One region of the Streptomyces sp. NPDC014861 genome, then DNA from elsewhere that is predicted to be linked to it. Evidence: predicted binding sites of a transcription regulator. Region 1 holds the regulator's gene; the other holds the start of a gene.

Region 1 (7,676 bases):
CGGTACTCGTCGAGGGTGGTGGCGCCGACCATGCGGAGCTCGCCGCGGGCGAGCATCGGCTTGAGCATGTTGCCGGCGTCCATGGCGGAGTCGCCGCCGGCGCCCGCGCCGACGACGGTGTGCAGTTCGTCGATGAAGGTGATGATCTGGCCGTCGCTCTCCTTGATCTCGGAGAGGACGGTCTTCAGCCGCTCCTCGAACTCGCCGCGGTACTTGGCGCCGGCGACCATCGCGCCGAGGTCGAGGGAGACCAGGCGCTTGTTCCGCAGCGACTCGGGGACGTCGCCCTTCACGATCCGCTGGGCGAGGCCCTCGACGACGGCGGTCTTGCCGACGCCGGGCTCGCCGATGAGGACCGGGTTGTTCTTGGTGCGCCGGGAGAGCACCTGCACCACGCGGCGGATCTCGTGGTCACGGCCGATCACCGGGTCGAGCTTGCCCTCGCGGGCGGCGGCGGTGAAGTCGGTGCCGAACTTCTCCAGGGCCTTGTACGAGCCCTCCGGGTCGGCGGTGGTCACGCGGCGGCCTCCCCGGGCCTTCTCGAAGGCGTCCTGGAGCCGGCGGGCGGTCGCGCCCTGCTGGTCCAGGACCTGGCCGGCCTGCCCGCCCTTGGCGGCGAGGCCGATGAGCAGGTGCTCCGTGGACAGGAAATCGTCGCCGAGCTTCTTCGCGCGGTCGGCGGCGTCGGCGATGACGGCGAGCAGCTCGCGGTTGGGCTGCGGGGGCGCCACGGTCGCGCCGGTCACGCTGGGCAGGGCGGCGAGCAGCCGCTCCGCTCCGCCGCGGACGACGGCCTGGTCGGCCTCGACCGCGGCGAGGAGGTCGACGATGTTCTCGTTGTCCTGACCCGTCAGCAGGGCGAGCAGAAGATGCGACGGGGTCAGATCGGCGTGCCCCTGGGACACGGCGCGGCTGCTGGCCGCGTTCAGCGCGTCCCGGCTCCTGTTGGTCAGTTCTGCGTCCACGTGCGGGTTCTCCTCCTGGGGCGGTGGTCCTCTGGGTCCTTGCCTGTACTGACTCATATAGCGTACATAAAGTTGAGTCTATTCCGCTCAAGGTATCGGAGGTGGAGGGGACGGCGGTAGTTTCCGGGCATGGCGACTGACCCGAGGAACCCCGCGGACTCGTATCTCAGCTTCTGGCGCGAGTACCACATGTGCACGCTGACCACCCCGCGCCCGGACGGCACCCCGCACGTGGTGGCCGTCGGCGTCACGTACGACCCCGGGAACGGGCTGGCGCGGGTCATCACCAACAGGCACAGCCGGAAGGTCGCGAACGTGCTCGCGGCCGGCCCGGAGGGGGCGCGGGTCGCGGTCTGCCAGGTCGACAAGGGGCGCTGGGCCACCCTGGAGGGCGTCGCCCGCATCCGTACGGAGGCGGACGCGGTCGCCGACGCGGTGGCCCGCTACGCGGACCGCTACGGCCGCACGCCGACGCCCAACCCGGACCGGGTCGTGATCGAGATCGCCCTCACCCGGGCGATGGGCCGGGCCTGAGCACCGGACCGGGACCACGCCGGAACCGCACCGCATCGCGCCGGGGCCGGACCGCACCGCGCCGGGACCACGCCGGGGCGGCACCGCGTCCGGGCAGCACAACGGCGCCATCGCGTTTCAGGTCCGCGATGGCGCCGTTGTGTGGGGGAAGCACCTGAGCGATCTAGAACGACGGGGGCATCGCTCAGGCACTGCGGGGGGTGGCGGTGAGGGTCTCGGGCTCGATCAGCTGGTGGTCCCGCTGGTCGAGATTGACGAAGATCATGCCGTACCGGACGGCGCAGCGGATGGGCTGCGGCGCGCCCCTCGGGCGCCTGAGGCACCGGTAGGCCCTGACGTCCTCGTCCTGCTCCCGTGCGACGACCACAGGTTCTCCGAACAGGGTGACCTTCAGCGAGTCGCCACGGTGGGGGATGGCCGTGACGAGATCGATGAAGTGCCAACCGGACCGGTAGGCCGAAGCCATCTCCCTGCGGAAGACCCGGTCGTCCGGAGGGACGGTCATGCGTCTGCGCCCTTGGGGGCGATCTCCCACGAAGGCTCGGAGGGGGATGCGAGCAGTTCTTGCGCGGGGGTGCTCTCCCACGAGGGCTCATTCGGCTGCGCCTGCACCGAGTGCGGGGTGCTCTCCCACGAGGGCTCACCGACCCCGGCGAGCGCGCCGAGAGCAGCCGCCGCAACGGCTATGGCGCTAAGTGCACGAACCATCCTGGTCATGGCCGATCTCCACCTCTATTGATCACTACCTCCCCCGCGCCTAGAACGATGGCTCACACGCATCCCTTTCCACCACCCAGGCCGGGCATCATGTTCCTGTAATTCATGACCCTGAGGGGGGTGCGTATGGGGCGAGAAGGCGAAATATCAACCCATAGCCACAGTCACGGTGAGCTATGCGATGTGGGACGGGAGCTGTACGCGTCCGCTCTCCGCAAGGGTCGCATCACCCGTTCCGAGGCCGCGGCCGCCCCCTGTCTGGCGGACATGGCGCTCCTGCACCCGGACCCGGACGACAGCCAGTGGCTGCACCCGGTGCCCCCGTCCCTCGCGCTCAACCAGCTCATCCGCCCGATCGAGCAGGAGATCCACACCCGCCGCCGGCAGGCCGTGGCCCTCGCCGACGCCTTCGAGCCGTTCATGACCATCCACACGCAGGACCCCTCCGCCACCCAGGCGATCACGGTCCTCGAAGGACTCAGCGTCATCAACGCCGCGCTCGACCGGGCCACCGGCGAGTGCGCCGTCGAACTGCTCACCATCCAGCCGGGCAGCGGGCGCCGTCCCGAGACCCTGGAGAAGGCCCTGCGGCGCATGGAGCCCCTGCTGGACCGCGGCATCACCATGCGCACCCTCTACCAGCACACCGCCCGGCACCACCCCGCCACCCTCGCGTACGTCGAGCGGGCCGCCCCCTACGGGCTCACCCTGCGCACGCTGGAGGAGATCGTCGACCGGCTGATCATCGTCGACCGCAAGGTCGCCTTCGTGCCCGCCCGCAGCGACCGCCAGGTCGCCCTGGAACTGCGCCACGAGGGCCTCGTCGAGTATCTCGTCGGGGTCTTCGAGCAGTTCTGGCTGCACGGCGTCCCGTGGGACGAGGAGGTCACCTACAGCCCCGCGGTCGACGGCATCGGCGGGGTCCAGCGCTCCATCGCCCGGCTCCTCGTCGAGGGCCACGTCGACGAGGCCATCGCCCGCCGCCTCGGGATGAACGTACGGACCTGCCGGGCGCACATCGCCAAGCTCGCGGCCACGCTGGGCAGCGGGAGCCGGGCGCAGCTCGGCTACCTGATCGCCCGGTCCGGCCTTCTCGAACGGGACAACTGACCACCTTGCACGCACACATCACGCTCGACGGCCCCGCCGGCACCCTCCGGGTCTCCGGCGACGGCCTGCCCGCCGTGGAGCTCGTCCGGACGGCCGGGACGCCGGCCGACGAGCACACGCCGATCGGCACCCGGAAGGCCGCCCTGCTGACGCTCACCGTCGACGGCGCGCCCGCCTCGATCCGCCCGGCCCGGGGCCGGCTGCTGCGGCGCTCGTACCGGGTCGACGTCCGCGCCGGCGGCCTGCGGTACCGGCTCGTGCCCTGCTCCTACGGGGAGAGCCGGCTCAGCCGGGACGGGAAGGCGCTCGGGCTGCTGAGCTCCAGCGGCGACGGGCGGGTGATCGACGAGTGGGACGAGGGCGTCGAGCCCACCCCGCTCGACCTCGCCGTCGGCACCGCGCTGGCCGCCGCGTTCGGCACCGGCGCCTCTCCCTGGTGGGAGACGCTCGGCGACATCATCGGCGAACTGATCTGAACACGCGAAGAGGGCCCCTCCCCGGACGGGAAGGGGCCCTCTCCGCTGCGCGCTATTCGCCGCGCTTCGGCGCCGGACGCCAGACCACCAGCGCGCTCGCCTGCTGCACGTCGGTGTACGGGACCAGGTCGCGCCGGTAGGAGGCGTGCACCTGGGCCTCGCGCTGCCGCATCGCGGCGGCCGCGCCCTCGACGGCGGTCGAGAGCTCGGCGACACGGGCCTGGAGCGCCGCGACCTGGTTCTCCAGCTCGATGATGCGCTTGATCCCGGCCAGGTTGATGCCCTCGTCCTGCGACAACTGCTGCACCTGACGGAGCAGTTCGATGTCGCGGGCCGAGTAGCGGCGGCCGCGGCCGGCCGTACGGTCCGGTGAGACGAGACCCAGGCGGTCGTACTGGCGCAGGGTCTGCGGATGCAGCCCCGACAGCTGGGCCGCCACCGAGATGACGTACACCGGGGTCTCGTCGGTCAGTTCGTACGGATTGCGTCTGCGTCCGTCCACCGCGTCACGCTCCCTTCGCCGCCTCGAACAGCTCCGCCCTGGGGTCCGCGTCGGCGGTCGCCGTCCGGTACTGCTCCAGGGCCTCGCGGGCCTTGTCGTCCAGCTCCCTGGGCACCGCGACCTCCACCGTCACCAGCAGGTCGCCGCGGGTGCCGTCCTTGCGGACCGCGCCCTTGCCCCGGGCGCGCATGGTGCGGCCGTTCGGCGTGCCGGCGGGCAGCTTGAGGGTGACCGCGGGGCCGCCGAGGGTCGGCACCTTGACGTCACCGCCGAGCGCCGCCTCCGTGTAGGAGACCGGCACGGTGATGGTGAGGTTGTCGTCCTTGCGGCCGAAGACCGGGTGGGCGTCGACGTGCACGACGACGAACAGGTCGCCGTGCGGTCCGCCGCGCTCGCCCGGGGCTCCCTTGCCGCGCAGCCGGATCTTCTGCCCGTCGGAGACGCCCGCCGGGATGCGGACCTGCATGGTCCGCGAGGACTTGGCCCGGCCGGAGCCCTTGCAGATCTCGCAGGGGTTCTCGGCGATCAGGCCGCGGCCCTTGCAGTCCACGCACGGGTCGGTCAGCGAGAAGCCGCCGCCGCTGCCGCGCGAGACCTGGCCGGTGCCGACGCAGGTCGGGCACACCCTGGGCGTGCCGTTCGTGTCGCCGGTGCCCGAACAGGCCGTGCACGGCTGCTGGCTGGACATGCGCAGCGGCACCGTGGCGCCCTCGATGGCCTCGGTGAAGCTGAGCGTCACCTCGGACTCGATGTCCTGCCCGCGGCGCGGCTGGGTGCGGGCACCCGCACCGCCGCCGCGGTTGAACAGACCTCCGAAGACGTCCCCGATTCCGCCCCCGCCGCCGCCACCGAAGCCGCCGGCTCCGCCCTGGGCGCCGCCGAAGAGGTCCCCCAGGTCGAAGTTGAACGAGCCGCCGCCCGCGGGACCGCCGGCCCGGAAGCCGCCGTTCCCGAAGAGGGCGCGCGCCTCGTCGTACTCCTTGCGCTTCTTGGGGTCACCGAGGACGTCGTTCGCCTCGGAGATCTCCTTGAAGCGCTCCTCCGCCTTGGTGTCGCCCTTGTTGGCGTCCGGATGGTTCTCCCGGGCGAGTTTCCGGTAGGCCTTCTTGATCTCGGCCTCGGTGGCGTCCTTGGGGACGCCGAGGACCTTGTAGTAGTCCTTCTCGACGAAGTCCTTCGTGCTCATCGACGTCCCTCCTCCCGCACGCGGGTACGGCTGTTACTCGCTGTCCTTCTCGGACGTGTCGGCGTCTTCCGACTCCTCGGCCTTGGCCTGCGCCCCGGGCTGGGGCTCGGCGACGGCCACGCGGGCGGGCCGGATGGTCCGCTCCCCGATCCGGTACCCCGGCTGCAGGATCGCGACGCAGGTCGTCTCGGTGACGTCCGGCGCGTACGAGTGCATCAGGGCCTCGTGGATCGTCGGGTCGAAGGGCTCGCCCTCCTTGCCGAACTGCTGGAGCCCCATCTTGGCGACGACGGTCTCCAGCGACTCGGCGACCGACTTGAAGCCGCCCACGAGCTCGCCGTGGTCCCGGGCCCGGCCGACGTCGTCGAGGACCGGGAGCAGGTCGGACAGGAGGCTCGCCACGGCGATCTCCTTGACCGTGACCCGGTCCCGCTCGACCCGGCGCCGGTAGTTCTGGTACTCGGCCTGGAGCCGCTGGAGGTCCGCGGTGCGCTCGGAGAGCGAGGCGCGGGCCTGGTCCAGGGCGGCGGTGAGTCCGGCGTCGGCCGCCGGCGTGCTGTTCGCGTCCCCGGCCGGGGCCGCCGTGTCCTCGGTGGACTCGGCGGCCTCGGTGGCGTCGCCGGAGGGGACGTCGGGCTTCTCCTCGAAGCCCGGGGTCTCCTCGCTCACGCCTGACCGTCCTTCTTGGGCTCGTCGTCGACGATCTCGGCGTCGACCACGTCGTCGTCGGCCTTGGCCTCACCGGCGGGGGCGCCGGCCTGCGCGGCCTGGGCGTCCGCGTACATCGCCTGGCCGAGCTTCTGCGAGACGGCGGCGACCTTCTCGGTGGCGGTGCGGATCTCGGCGGCGTCGTCGCCCTTGAGCTTCTCCTTCAGCTCGACGAGAGCGGCCTCGACCTCGGACTTCACGTCGCCCGGAACCTTGTCCTCGTTGTCCTTGAGGAACTTCTCGGTCTGGTAGACGAGCTGCTCGCCCTGGTTGCGGGACTCGGCGGCCTCGCGGCGACGGTGGTCCTCGTCCGCGTACTGCTCGGCCTCCTGGCGCATGCGGTCGACCTCGTCCTTCGGCAGCGAGGAGCCGCCGGTGACGGTCATCTTCTGCTCCTTGCCCGTGCCCAGGTCCTTCGCGGTCACGTGCATGATGCCGTTGGCGTCGATGTCGAAGGCGACCTCGATCTGCGGGACGCCGCGCGGGGCCGGCGGGAGGCCGGTCAGCTCGAACATGCCGAGCTTCTTGTTGTACGCCGCGATCTCACGCTCGCCCTGGTAGACCTGGATCTGCACGGACGGCTGGTTGTCCTCGGCCGTCGTGAAGATCTCGGACCGCTTGGTCGGGATCGTGGTGTTGCGCTCGATGAGCTTGGTCATGATGCCGCCCTTGGTCTCGATGCCGAGGGACAGCGGGGTGACGTCGAGGAGCAGGACGTCCTTGACCTCGCCCTTGAGGACGCCGGCCTGGAGGGCGGCGCCGATGGCGACGACCTCGTCCGGGTTCACGCCCTTGTTGGCCTCGTTGCCACCGGTCAGCTCCTTGACGAGCTCGGCGACGGCGGGCATGCGGGTCGAGCCGCCGACCAGGACCACGTGGTCGATCTCGGAGAGGGCGATGCCCGCGTCCTTGATGACGTTGTGGAACGGGACCTTGCAGCGCTCCAGCAGGTCCGAGGTGAGCTGCTGGAACTGGGCGCGCGTGAGCTTCTCGTCCAGGTGCAGCGGGCCCTCGGCGGAGGCCGTGATGTAGGGCAGGTTGATGGAGGTCTCGGTCGAGGACGAGAGCTCGATCTTCGCCTTCTCGGCGGCCTCGCGGAGGCGCTGGAGGGCCATCTTGTCGAGCGCCAGGTCGACGCCGTGACCGTTCTTGAACTGGGTCACCAGGTAGTCGACGACACGCTGGTCCCAGTCGTCGCCACCGAGGTGGTTGTCGCCGTTGGTGGCCTTCACCTCGACGACGCCGTCGCCGATCTCCAGGAGGGACACGTCGAAGGTGCCGCCACCGAGGTCGAAGACGAGGATCGTCTGGTCGTCCTTGTCGAGGCCGTAGGCCAGGGCGGCCGCGGTCGGCTCGTTGACGATGCGCAGGACGTTGAGGCCCGCGATCTCACCGGCCTCCTTGGTGGCCTGGCGCTCGGAGTCGTTGAAGTACGCCGGGACGGTGATGACCGCGTCGACGACCTTCTCGCCCAGGTA
Region 2 (7,676 bases), on a different contig from region 1:
CGAGCTGTACGGGGACGTGGCGGCGTACGAGCGGACCACCAGCGAGATGCTCGCCAGCGAGGTCCCGCTCGACGGCAACATGGTCTACTTCGACGCCCGGCTCTCCCCCAGCTACCCGACGGTGGAGATCCGCGTCGGCGACGTCTGCCTCGACGTGGAGGACACCGTCCTGCTCGCGGTGCTGAGCCGCGCCCTGGTGGAGACCGCGGCCCGGGAGTGGCGCCGGGGGCGGCTCCCGGACCCGGTGTCGACGGTGGTGCTGCGGCTCGCCGCCTGGCGGGCCAGCCGGTACGGGCTCGGCGGCGAACTGCTCGACCCGCGCAGCTGGCGGCCCGCCCCCGCCGGCGAGGTGCTGCGCGCCCTGCTCGGCCACGTGCGCCCCGCCCTGGAGGACACGGGCGACCGGGAGCGCGCCGAGGCCGGCCTGGAGCGGCTGCTCGCCCGGGGCACCGGCGCGGACCTCCAGCGGGCCGCCCACGCCGGCGACCCGTCGCTGGCCTCGGTGATCGTCGAGGCCGTGCGGCGGACGACCCCGGTGTGAGGGACCGCCCACGCGCGTGCGCGAGGCCCCCGGTGCGCACGCGCGCGTACCGGGGGCCTCGCCGTCCTCGGGTCAGGCGGCGGCCACGACCGGGACCTCCGCCGGGGCCAGGGCGATCTCCAGGACCTGACGGACGTCGGTCACCGGGTGGACCTCCAGCTTCTCCAGGACCTCGGCCGGGACGTCGTCCAGGTCGGCCTCGTTCCGCTTGGGGATGACCACGGTGGTGATCCCGGCCCGGTGCGCGGCGAGCAGCTTCTGCTTCACGCCGCCGATGGGCAGGACCCGGCCGGTCAGGGAGACCTCGCCGGTCATGGCCACGTCGGTGCGGACGAGCCGGCCGCTCAGCAGCGAGGCCAGCGCGGTCGTCATGGTGACGCCCGCGCTCGGGCCGTCCTTCGGGACCGCGCCCGCCGGGAAGTGGATGTGCACGCCCCGGTCCTTCAGGCCGGTCACGGGCAGCTCCAGCTCCGCGCCGTGCGAGCGGAGGAAGGAGAGCGCGATCTGCGCGGACTCCTTCATCACGTCGCCCAGCTGACCGGTGAGGGTCAGCCCGGCGGCGCCGGTCTCCGGGTCGGCGAGGGACGCCTCCACGAAGAGGACGTCGCCACCCGCGCCGGTCACCGCGAGGCCGGTGGCCACGCCCGGGACCGCGGTACGCCGCTCGGCCGGGTCCTGGGCGGATTCGGGCACGTGGTGCGGGCGCCCGATGAGGGCCCGCAGGTCCTCGGGCGTGACCGTGAACGGCAGCTCGCGGTCGCCGAGTTCGTGCTGGGCCGCGACCTTGCGGAGCAGCCGGGCGACGGCCCGCTCCAGGGTGCGGACGCCCGCCTCCCGGGTGTACTCGCCGGCCAGCTTCCGCAGCGACGCCTCCTCCAGGACGACCTCGCCGGGCTCCAGGCCGGCCCGCTCCAGCTGCCGGGGCAGCAGGTGGTCGCGGGCGATGACGACCTTCTCGTCCTCGGTGTAGCCGTCGAGGCGGACCAGCTCCATGCGGTCGAGCAGCGCCTCGGGGATGGCTTCGAGGACGTTGGCCGTGGCGAGGAACACCACGTCGCTGAGGTCGAGTTCGACCTCCAGGTAGTGGTCGCGGAAGGTGTGGTTCTGCGCCGGGTCGAGGACTTCGAGCAGGGCCGCGGCGGGGTCGCCGCGGAAGTCGGAGCCGACCTTGTCGATCTCGTCGAGGAGGACGACCGGGTTCATGGACCCGGCCTCCTTGACCGCCCGGACGATCCGGCCGGGCAGGGCGCCCACGTACGTACGCCGGTGGCCGCGGATCTCGGCCTCGTCGCGCACGCCGCCGAGGGCGACGCGCACGAACTTCCGGCCCATGGCGTGGGCGACGGACTCCGCGATCGAGGTCTTGCCGACGCCGGGCGGGCCGACGAGCGCGAGCACGGCACCGCCGCGCCGCCCGCCGACGACGCCGAGCCCGCGCTCGGAGCGCCGCTTGCGGACCGCCAGGTACTCGGTGATGCGTTCCTTCACGTCCTCCAGGCCGGCGTGCTCGGCGTCCAGGACGGCCCGGGCGCCCAGGATGTCGTACCGGTCCTCGGTCCGCTCGTTCCACGGCAGTTCGAGGACGGTGTCGAGCCAGGTCCGGATCCAGGATCCCTCGGGCGACTGGTCGCTGGACCGCTCCAGCTTGTCGACCTCCTTGAGGGCGGCCTCGCGGACGGCCCCGGGCAGGTCGGCGGCCTCCACGCGGGCGCGGTAGTCGTCGGACTCCTCGCCGTCCTGCTCGCCGTTCAGCTCGCGCAGCTCCTTGCGGACGGCTTCGAGCTGGCGGCGGAGCAGGAACTCGCGCTGCTGCTTGTCGACGCCCTCCTGGACGTCCTTGGCGATGGTCTCGGCGACGTCCTGCTCGGCGAGGTGCTCGCGGAGCTGGGCGGTGGCGAGCCCGAGGCGGGCGACCGGGTCGGCGGTCTCCAGGAGGGCGAGCTTCTGCTCGACGGTGAGGAAGGGCGAGTACCCGGAGTTGTCGGCGAGCGCGCCGACGCCGTCGATCTGCTGGACCCGGTCCACGACCTGCCAGGCGCCGCGCTTCCTCAGCCAGCTGGTGGCGAGGGCCTTGTACTCCGTGACCAGCTCGGTCACGGAGCCCGGCAGGGGCTCGGGCACGGTCTCCGCGACCACGCTCCCCTCGACCCACAGCGCCGCGCCGGGCCCGGTCGTCCCGGCCCCGATCCGCACCCGTCCGACGCCCCGGATCAGCGCGCCCGGATCGCCGTCCGCGAGCCGCCCCACCTGCTCGACGATCCCGAGCACACCGGTCCCGGCGTACGTCCCGTCCACCCGCGGCACCAGCAGCACCCGCGGCTTCCCGCTCGCCCCGCGAGCGGCGGCCTGGGCCGCCTCCACGGCGGCCCGCACCTCGTTGTCCGACAGATCCAGCGGCACGACCATCCCGGGCAGCACGACCTCGTCGTCGAGCGGCAGCACAGGCAGAGTGAGCGGCACGGTCGCCTTGGACTCAGAAGCCATGATCTCCCCTTCGGCAGTCAAGTTGAGCTATGCCGACTCAATGCATCTGCGCCGCCGGATGTTCCCCAAGCGGTGTTCGCTCTGAGCGATCGGCCGGGAACGGGGTGGCACCTGCGGGATTCCGGCTGCGCGGGGGAACCGGGGCGGGCATGCTTCGGCGCATGGAGACGGGTGCGGAACGGCGGGTCGGGCGCGGACCGGTGTGGGGCGCGGTGCCGGCGGTGGTGGCGGTGCTGGTGGTCGGGGTGAGCGGGTGTGCCGACGCCGACGCGCCCGGCCCCTCCCCCGGGTCGGGGAGCGGGAGCACCGTGAGCTCCGGGATCACGCCCGGCCCCGGCACCTCCTCGTCCGGCGCCTCCTCGTCCGGCACCCCGGACGCACCAGGCGCCTCGGACACGGACACGGGGACGGGGACGGGGACGGGGACGGGGAAGCCTTCCGCCTCGGCCCCGGGTACGCCCTCCGCCACCGCGACGGAGGCGGATCCGGCCGAGCCCCGGGCGGGGGCGGTGCTCGTGGAGGTCGTCGTGAACGGCGGGTTCGCCGGGGTGACCAACCAGCTCGTGGTGCACGAGGACGGGAGCTGGACCGTCCGGTCGAAGGAAAGGGAGACGCGCTCCGGGCGGATGAGCGCCGACGCGCTGGCCGGGCTGCGGGCGGCGCTGGAGGACCCGGCCTACGCGCGCGTGCCCGAGCGGCCGGGCGGACCGCCGATCGCCGACGGGTTCCAGTACTTCGTGACGTACGAGCACCGGCTCGTCGTCGCGGGCGACGGCGAGCGGCCCGCCGCCCTCCAGCGCGTCTTCGACGCCCTCCCCGGAGGCGGCCCCCCGACCGCGCCGTGACCGCGCCGTGACCCCGCCGTCGGGCCGCCGACACGCGGCCGACGCGGACCGGTTCGCGGACCGGTTCGCGGATCAGTTCGCGCCTCCGTTCGCGAAACCGTTCGCGGAACCGTTCGCGGAACCGTTCGCGGATCCGTGAACCGCGCGGGGTCCGGAGCGCGATAGAGAGGGCGTGAGACTGTCACGCCCCGAGGGGGACGATCCGGCCGACGACGCCGCGCTGCTGCGCGCCGTCGCCCGCGGCGACACCGAGGCGCTGGCGCTGCTCCACGACCGGCACGCCGGCTGGCTGTACGCCCGGCTGGCCCGCCGCTGCCCGGACGAGGAGACGGTGCGGGAGGTCCTCCAGGACACCTTCGTCACCGTCTGGCGCTCCGCCGGCGGCCACCGGGGCCGGGGAGAGGCGGGCGGCTGGCTGTGGGTGATCGCCGCCCGCCGCCTGGTCGACGCCCAGCGCGCCCGCGCCCGCACCGCCCGCGCCGAGTCCGCCGGAGCCGTACCGCCCGGACCGCTCCCGGCCGCCCCGTCCGCCGAGGACCGGGTCCTCGCGGGCCTGGAGTACGGGGACGTGGGCGCCGCCCTCGACCGGATCTCGCCCGAGCTGGCCGAGGTGCTGCGGGCCACCGTCGTCGACGGGCTCACGACCCGCGAGGCGGCCCGACTGCTCGGCATACCCGAGGGCACCGTGAAGACCCGCGTCCAGCGCGCCCGCCGCGAGCTGCGCGCCGCCCTCGGGAGCCTCCCGCAGGGCCCGCACCCCCTGGGAGGCCCCGCGTGACGATCCCTCCTGCCCCCTGGCACGTCCCCGCCGACCTGGCGGTCCGGTACGCCGAGGGCTCAGCCGCCGAGCCCGACGCCTGGTCCCTGGAGAAGCACGTCGAGGCCTGCGGTCCCTGCGCGGCCCGCGTCTCGGCCGCCGTCCGCGCGACGAGCCCCGCGGGCCCGGCCCTGGCGGCCCTGCGCGCCGACCTCCTCCGCGCGGTGGGCCACCGGGAACAGGCGACCACCGCCGCCCCCTCCCCCGCGCGGGAGGACCGCCGCCACGCGCGCGCGTGGGCCTCCCCCGCCCGGCTCTGGTGGGCCGTCGGGCCCGCCCTGCGGGGCTCGTGGCTGGCGGCGGTGGCCCTGGTGACCGGGGCCGCGTTCGCGCTGTCGCACGGCGCCGGGCTCCCGGTGGGACGGACCTGGCTGCTCGCCGCCGCACCCGTCCTCCCGCTCGCCGGGGTCGCCGTGTCGTACGGCCCGCGCGCCGACCCGCTGCACGAACTCGCCGCCTCCACCCCGGCCGGCGGCCTGCGGCTGCTGCTCACCCGCGCGGTCGCCGTGCTCGCCGTGTGCGTGCCGCTGCTGACCGCCGCCGGGGCGCTGCTGCCGCCCGCCGCGGGGCTGCCGGGGGCGGCGGCGTGGCTGCTGCCGGGCCTGGCGCTCACCGTCGGCACGCTCGCCCTCGGTTCCTTCGTGGGCTGCCGCGCGGCCGCGGCCACCCTCGGCGGGGGCTGGCTGCTCGCGGTGGCGGGCCCGCTGCTCGGGCCGGCCGCCGGCGCCTCCTCCGTACCCCTTCCGTACGCCGCCGGTCCGGCCGCGCAGGCCGGCTGGGCCGCCGCCGCGCTGGCCGGCGCGGCCCTCCTGGCGCTCCGGCGCCGTTCCTACGATCTCCTGGAGCCCCGGTGACCCCACCGCGTCCCCTCACCGTGGCCGTGACCGGCCTGACGGTCCGGCACCGCCGCACGCGTGTGCCCGCGCTCGACGGCCTCGACCTGCGCCTCTCCCCCGGTGTCCTCGGCCTGCTCGGCCCCAACGGCGCCGGGAAGACCTCCCTCGTCCGGGTCCTCGCGACCGTCGCCGCCCCGTCGGCCGGCCGCGTCGAGCTGCTCGGCCGGGACGCCGGCGATCCGGGCGGACGGACCGGCATCCGGCGCCGGCTCGGCTACCTCCCGCAGGACTTCGGGCACTACCCGGCTTTCACGGTGCGGGAGTTCGTGGCGTACGTGGCCTGGCTGAAGGAGCTGCCCGCGGACCGCGTCCCGGCGGCCGTGGAACGCGCGGTGGCCCGGGTCGGCCTCACCGACCGGATCGACGCGCGGCTGCGCACGCTGTCGGGCGGCATGGTGCGCCGGGCGGGCATCGCCCAGGCCATCGTGAACGAGCCGGAGCTGCTCCTCCTGGACGAGCCGACGGCCGGACTCGACCCCGAGCAGCGCGTGGAGTTCCGGGCGCTGCTGCGCGAGCTCGGCGCCGGGTCGACGGTCGTGGTCTCCACCCACCTGGTGGAGGACGTGGCCGCCGCCTGCACGGAGGTCGCCCTCCTCGAAGCGGGCCGGCTCGCCTTCCGGGGGACGACGGACGAGCTCACCGCGCTGGGCGCGGCGGCGCCGGCCGACGACCCGACGGCCAACGCCATCGAGCGCGGTTACACCGCCGCCCTGCGTTCCCACCGCGAGCGGGCGGGGGCCGGCCGGTGACCGCGACGGAGGTCCGTCCGGGGACCACGCCGCCGCGCTCCGCGCCCGGGCCGCTGCGCACCGAACTGCGCCGCGGCCTCGGGCCGTGGACGGGCGCGGCGATCATGGTCACGATCCTGGTCACGATGTACTCCAAGGCCCCGGAGTGGCAGATCCGCTGGCAGGACGCGGAGAATCTGCTCCATCCGCTCGCGGGGCTGCTGTGCGGGCCGCTCGCGATGGCGGCGGGCTGTCTCCAGGGCGGCCGGGACCGGCGGCTGGGCGCCGAGGAACTGTGGGCGTCGGTGCCCCGCTCCCCGCTGCGCCGGCTGCTGGTGGCGGCGGCCCCGTCGGCGCTGTGGCCGGCCGCCGCGGTGTCGGCCGGCGACGCGGTGGTGCTGCTGGCCGTGTGGCCGTACGCCTCCTGGGGGCGGCCCGCGATCGCCCCGCTGCTCGCGGACGCGGTGGCGGTGGGCGCGATGGGCCTCGTCGGGCACGTGGTGGGGCGGGTGGTCCGGTGGCGACTGACGGCGCCGCTGCTGGCCGTGGCCGGCTACGTCGGGTTCGCCTACGCCGACTTCACGGCCTCGTCCTGGCGCTGGCTGCTCCCGAGCGCCCAGTTCTCGGCGGCCGAGTACCGGCAGGTGTGGTGGTACGCGCCCGCGTCGGCCGCGTGGACGGCCGGCCTCGCGCTGGCCTTCCTCCTCGCGTACGGGCTCCGCTCCTCCCGGGCGCGCCTCCTCGGGCTCGTGCCGCTGGTGGTGGCGGCCTGCGCGGCTGCGGCGATCCTGCGGCTGCCGGCGGACAACGGGCCGTGGCGGATCGATCCGGCGGCGGTCCGCCCGGTCTGTGCCGACGGCGCGCCCCGGGTGTGCGTGATCGCCCTGGACGCCCGGCTGCTGCCGTCTCTGGTGGAGACCCTGGAGCCGGTGAACGAACGGCTCCGGGGGCTCCCGGGCGCCCCGGCCCGCTGGGCGGTCGGCCGGATGGCGGAGGAGCCGGGAGACGTACCGCTGTGGGACGTCGGCCAGGACGTGGTCCGGAACCGGATCGGGGACCCGGTCCTGTACCGGAACCACGCGGTGATGCAGCTGTTCGCGGAGGAGTGCCGGGAGGGCGAGCTCGCGGGGCCCCACGCGGAGCGGACGATGGACATCAACCACGCGGTCGTCGAATGGCTCGCCCCCTCGCCGCCCGGCTACGGCGCGGACGTCCCCGGCGCGCGGGCGCACCTGGACCGGCTGCGGGCGAAGTCGCCGGCCGAGCAGCGCGCGTACCTCGTCCGGTATCTCGCGGCCAACGGGTGCCGTCCCGACGAGGTGCCCGTTCCGTGAGGCTCTACCTGCGCTCACGCGCGGTGCCCGG

The links. Region 1 encodes HspR, which represses chaperone genes until heat shock. Its sites were predicted from a motif close to TTGAGNNNNNNNNNCTCAA; they were not measured.
Region 2: a site for HspR is predicted at 3,048-3,066, ahead of lon (endopeptidase La). Genes of this name have one in related genera too.

Annotation. Positions count from the first base shown of each region.
Region 1 is NZ_JBIBWV010000012.1:117,777-125,452, forward strand. Features, by position in the region: gene clpB (ATP-dependent chaperone ClpB) at 1-965, opposite strand, end outside; gene ACF1BN_RS23535 (pyridoxamine 5'-phosphate oxidase family protein) at 1,095-1,499, shown strand; gene ACF1BN_RS23540 ((2Fe-2S)-binding protein) at 1,684-2,004, opposite strand; gene ACF1BN_RS23545 (helix-turn-helix transcriptional regulator) at 2,322-3,326, shown strand; gene ACF1BN_RS23550 (hypothetical protein) at 3,332-3,802, shown strand; gene ACF1BN_RS23555 (heat shock protein transcriptional repressor HspR) at 3,855-4,304, opposite strand; gene dnaJ (molecular chaperone DnaJ) at 4,309-5,490, opposite strand; gene grpE (nucleotide exchange factor GrpE) at 5,524-6,159, opposite strand; gene dnaK (molecular chaperone DnaK) at 6,156-7,676, opposite strand, start outside.
Region 2 is NZ_JBIBWV010000007.1:404,685-412,360, forward strand. Features, by position in the region: gene ACF1BN_RS18145 (glutamate--cysteine ligase) at 1-541, shown strand, start outside; gene lon (endopeptidase La) at 614-3,025, opposite strand; gene ACF1BN_RS18155 (hypothetical protein) at 3,187-3,870, shown strand; gene ACF1BN_RS18160 (RNA polymerase sigma factor) at 4,043-4,648, shown strand; gene ACF1BN_RS18165 (zf-HC2 domain-containing protein) at 4,651-5,541, shown strand; gene ACF1BN_RS18170 (ABC transporter ATP-binding protein) at 5,538-6,332, shown strand; gene ACF1BN_RS18175 (hypothetical protein) at 6,329-7,645, shown strand; gene ACF1BN_RS18180 (hypothetical protein) at 7,642-7,676, shown strand, end outside.